DNA from 2 places in the Streptomyces sp. NPDC026515 genome. Region 2 is predicted to be linked to the other one. Evidence: predicted binding sites of a transcription regulator. Region 2 holds the regulator's gene; the other holds the start of a gene.
What was found. The regulator HrcA, encoded in region 2, represses chaperone genes, less so after heat shock. The targets are predictions, from matches to a motif close to TTNGCACTCNGNNNNNCNGAGTGCNAA.
Positions count from the first base shown of each region.

Region 1: groES (co-chaperone GroES) is a predicted target of HrcA. The motif match lies at 1,425-1,451, and genes of this name have one in related genera.

Region 1 is NZ_JBVHQD010000016.1:203,621-206,014, forward strand. It holds gene groL (chaperonin GroEL) at 1-851, opposite strand, end outside; gene groES (co-chaperone GroES) at 970-1,278, opposite strand; gene ACZ4O3_RS30600 (polysaccharide deacetylase family protein) at 1,683-2,394, opposite strand, start outside.
Region 2 is NZ_JBVHQD010000015.1:28,721-31,114, forward strand. It holds gene dnaJ (molecular chaperone DnaJ) at 1-946, opposite strand, end outside; gene hrcA (heat-inducible transcriptional repressor HrcA) at 947-1,963, opposite strand; gene ACZ4O3_RS28745 (MBL fold metallo-hydrolase) at 2,127-2,394, shown strand, end outside.

The DNA.
Region 1 (2,394 bases), on a different contig from region 2:
CGGTCGCCGAAGCCGGGGGCCTTGACCGCGACCGCGTTGAAGGTGCCGCGGATCTTGTTGACGACGAGGGTGGAGAGCGCCTCGCCCTCGACGTCCTCGGCGATGATCAGCAGCGGGCGGGAGGCGTTGCTCTGGATGATCTTCTCGAGCAGCGGGAGCAGGTCCGCGATGGAGGAGACCTTGCCCTGGTTGATGAGGATGTAGGGGTCCTCCAGGACGGCCTCCATGCGCTCCTGGTCCGTCACGAAGTACGGCGACAGGTAGCCCTTGTCGAAGGCCATGCCCTCGGTGAAGTCCAGCTCCAGACCGAAGGTGTTGGACTCCTCGACGGTGATGACACCGTCCTTGCCGACCTTGTCCATCGCCTCGGCGATGAGCTCGCCGACCTGCTGGTCCTGGGCGGACAGCGCGGCGACGGCGGCGATGTCGGACTTCTCCTCGATCGGCCGGGCGGTCGCGAGCAGGTCCTCGGAGATGGCGGCGACGGCGGCGTCGATGCCCTTCTTCAGGGCGGCCGGGGAGGCACCCGCGGCGACGTTCTTGAGGCCCTCGCGGACGAGCGCCTGGGCCAGCACGGTGGCGGTGGTCGTACCGTCACCCGCGATGTCGTTGGTCTTGGTCGCCACCTCCTTCACCAGCTGGGCGCCGAGGTTCTCGTACGGGTCCTCGATCTCGACCTCGCGGGCGATGGTGACACCGTCGTTGGTGATGGTGGGGGCGCCGAACTTCTTGTCGATGACGACGTTGCGGCCCTTGGGACCGATCGTCACCTTGACGGTGTCGGCAAGCTTGTTGACGCCGCGCTCAAGGGCGCGACGGGCGTCCTCGTCGAACTTCAGGATCTTCGCCATGGGAGCGGTTCAGCCCTCTCGGAAAACGTGGGTGAAACGAGCCGCGCCCCCGACGCCCGGCTTCATAAGGTCGCGGGGGCCAGGGGCGCAGCTCAAAGCAGAATGTGCTTGGGGTGAACTACTTCTCGATGATCGCGAGCACGTCGCGAGCCGAGAGGACGAGGTACTCGTCGCCGTTGTACTTCACCTCGGTGCCGCCGTACTTGCTGTAGAGCACGACGTCGCCGACCTTGACATCGAGCGGCAGGCGCTCGCCGTTCTCGAAACGGCCCGGGCCCACGGCGAGGACGGCGCCCTCCTGGGGCTTCTCCTTCGCGGTGTCCGGGATGACCAGGCCGGAGGCCGTGGTCTGCTCGGCGTCGAGCGGCTGGACCACGATGCGGTCCTCAAGCGGCTTGATGGCAACCTTGGAGCTGGTGGTCGTCACGATCCGACCTCCCCCTTCGGAGATCTCACGGGGTTAACTGTCTGAGGTGGCGACCAGGTGGATCCGTCGTCGCGGGTGCCGGACCTGCCCGTCGCGTTGTTGGCACTCTCATCTGCCGAGTGCCAGAGCCGAGACTATGACCGGGATTAGCACTCGGTCAAGCGGAGTGCCAATTGGCCGCGGCGCGGCGCCGGAAATCGGTGACTCGGGCGGGCCCCGGACGGACGGGACCCAGGGTCTGTCCGACCTTTCCCGTCGTCGCCCGGAGGGCGGCGTCGCGGCGTCAGGTGCGTGCTCTCGGAGTGCCGGGCGTGGGCCCCGGTACTGAACCCCGGGTCTGCGCCCGGTGCGGCGAGCGTGCGTGCACGGCGTCGCACCGCAGACGGGACTTTCGCAACACGCCCCTAGAGGTAGTCCTCCAGCCGCCCCACCGTCAGGCCGTTCTCCTGGACCTGCCGGAGCAGCCGGGTCGTGCGTTCGCGCAGGGTCAGGCCCGTGGCCTCGTCCGGGCCCACCAGGACGATGTCGCCGGGGCGCAGCCGTTTCTCGCCGTGGCGGTAGGCGATGCCGTCGGCCGTCATGGCCGCGCGCCACAGGACCACCGCCGTCACCCCGCAGGCGGCCGCCGCGCGCAGGGTGGTGGTGTCATAGGTGCCGTAGGGCGGGCGGAAGAGGCGGGGCCGGATGCCGAAACGGGATTTCAGCTTCTCCTGCTGGCCGCAGATCTCGGCGCGCTGGCCGGCGTAGGGCAGGCCGGGCATGGCCGGGTGGTCGAGGGTGTGGTTCTGGACGCTCGCGCCGACCTCCTGGAGGCGGGCGAAGTGGCCGTAGCCGGGGCCGACCACGCTGTCGGTGAGGAACATGCTCACCGGGAGCCGCAGTTCACGGACCATGTCGACGAACCGGGGGTCCTTCTCGGCGCCGTCGTCGTAGGTGAGGAAGACGACCTTGTCGCTGGTGCGGACGTGGTCGACTACCGGCGGACGGGCCGAGTGGAGGGCGAGCGGGTGCAGCGGGGGGTGCGGTGCCGGCAGGAGGGGCGCGGTCAGGCCCCAGCGGCGGTAGGGCTGTTCGCCGGCCGGGCCGTGCGGCCGTACCCGGTCCGCCGCCTTCTTG
Region 2 (2,394 bases):
GATGCGTGACACCGCGTCCGTGCAGCGGGATCGACTGCCCGGACTGGGTGCCCGGCCGGATGTCGACCTCCTCCAGCCCGTCCAGCGTCTCCAGCGGCACCTTCGTGCCGAGCGACGCCGCCGTCATCGGGATCGTCACCGTGCAGTGCAGGTCGTCGCCGCGCCGCTGGAAGGTGGAGTGCGGCAGCTCGTGGATCTCGACGTACAGGTCGCCGGCCGGACCGCCGCCGGGCCCGACCTCGCCCTCACCGGCGAGCTGGATGCGCGTGCCGTTGTCGACACCGGCGGGGATCTTCACGGTCAGCGTCCGCCGCGACCGCACCCGCCCGTCACCGGCGCACTCCGGGCACGGGGTCGGGACGACCGTGCCGAAGCCCTGGCACTGCGGGCAGGGCCGCGAGGTCATGACCTGGCCCAGGAAGGACCGCGTCACCTGCGAGACCTCACCGCGGCCGCGGCACATGTCGCACGTCTGGGCGGAGGTGCCCGGCGCCGCGCCCTCACCGTTGCAGGTGTTGCAGACGATCGCCGTGTCGACCTGGATGTCCTTGGTCGTACCGAAGGCCGCCTCGTCGAGCTCCACCTCGATCCGGATCATGGCGTCCTGGCCCCGGCGGGTCCGCGAGCGCGGTCCGCGCTGCGACGCCGTACCGAAGAACGCGTCCATGATGTCCGAGAAGTTCCCGAAGCCGCCGGCCCCGAAGCCGCCCGCGCCCGCGCCGCCGCTCTGCGAGAGCGGATCGCCGCCGAGGTCGTAGACCTGCTTCTTCTGCGGGTCCGAGAGCACCTCGTAGGCGGCGTTGATCTCCTTGAACCGCTCCTGGGTCTTCGGATCCGGGTTGACGTCCGGGTGCAGCTCGCGCGCGAGCCGACGGAAGGCCTTCTTGATCTCTTCCTGCGACGCGTCGCGGCGCACGCCGAGAACGGCGTAGTAGTCCGTGGCCACTTACGACTCCGCCAGGATCTGTCCGACGTACCGTGCCACCGCTCGTACCGCTCCCATCGTTCCCGGATAATCCATGCGGGTCGGTCCGACCACGCCGAGTTTGGCGAGTGCCTCGCCGCCCGAACCGTAGCCGACCGACACCACGGACGTGGAGTTGAGTCCCTCGTAGGCGTTCTCGTGACCGATGCGTACGGTCATGCCCGAATCCCCCGCCTCGCCCATGAGCTTGAGGAGCACGACATGCTCCTCCAGAGCCTCCAGGACGGGCCGGATCATGAGGGGAAAGTCATGTCCGAAGCGGGTGAGATTGGCGGTGCCGCCGATCATCAGCCGCTCCTCGTTCTCCTCGACGAGCGTCTCCAGCAGGGTGGAGAGCACCGCCGAGACCGTGCCGCGGTCCTCGGCCTCGAAGGCGTCCGGCAGGTCCTCCACCAGCCGGGGCACGTCCGAGAACCGACGGCCGGCGACCCGGCTGTTGAGCCGCGCCCGCAGGTCGGCCAGCGACGACTCCCCGAAGGGCGCCGGGCAGTCGACCATCCGCTGCTCGACCCGCCCGGTGTCGGTGATCAGCACCAGCATCAGCCGGGCCGGCGCGAGCGCCAGCAGCTCCACGTGCCGCACGGTGGACCGCGTCAGCGACGGGTACTGCACGACCGCGACCTGCCGGGTGAGCTGCGCCAGCAGCCGTACCGTCCGTGCCACGACGTCGTCGAGGTCGACGGCGCCGTCGAGGAAGTTCTGGATGGCCCGCCGCTCGGGCGCGCTCATCGGCTTGACGCCGGCCAGCTTGTCGACGAACAGCCGGTACCCCTTGTCGGTCGGGATCCGGCCGGCGCTGGTGTGCGGCTGGGCGATGTACCCCTCGTCCTCCAGGGCGGCCATGTCGTTGCGCACGGTCGCCGGGGAGACACCGAGGTTGTGGCGCTCGGTCAGCGCCTTCGACCCGACCGGCTCCTCGGTGCCGACGTAGTCCTGGACGATGGCGCGCAATACCTGAAGCCTGCGTTCACTCAGCATGCGGCGCCACACCTCCAGAAAGTCGTCCCCGCGGCCTTTCGGGCCTTTCGTCTGGCACTCTGCGAGCCCGAGTGCCAGCATCCCCGGCCCAGTGTACGGCCGTCGGGCACCGACTGGGCAAGGCCGGTCGGGACCCGTTGCGTTCTGCGGCTAGCGTCGCGGTATGACGGTGACTTGGGAAGAGCTGGGCTGGGAGCGGCTGGCCGCGGGGGTCGGCCGGTGCCGGCTGCCGGGCTGGGACTGCACGGCCGGGCTGGTCCTCGGGGCGGGCCCGGTCCTGATGGTGGACGCCGGGTCGAGCCTGGCGGAGGGCGTGCGGTTGCGCGAGCAGGCCCAGCGGCTGGCCGGGCGCCGTGTGACTCATCTCGCGCTCACCCATCCGCACTTCGACCACGTCTTCGGCACCCCGGTCTTCGCGGGCACGGCGGTCT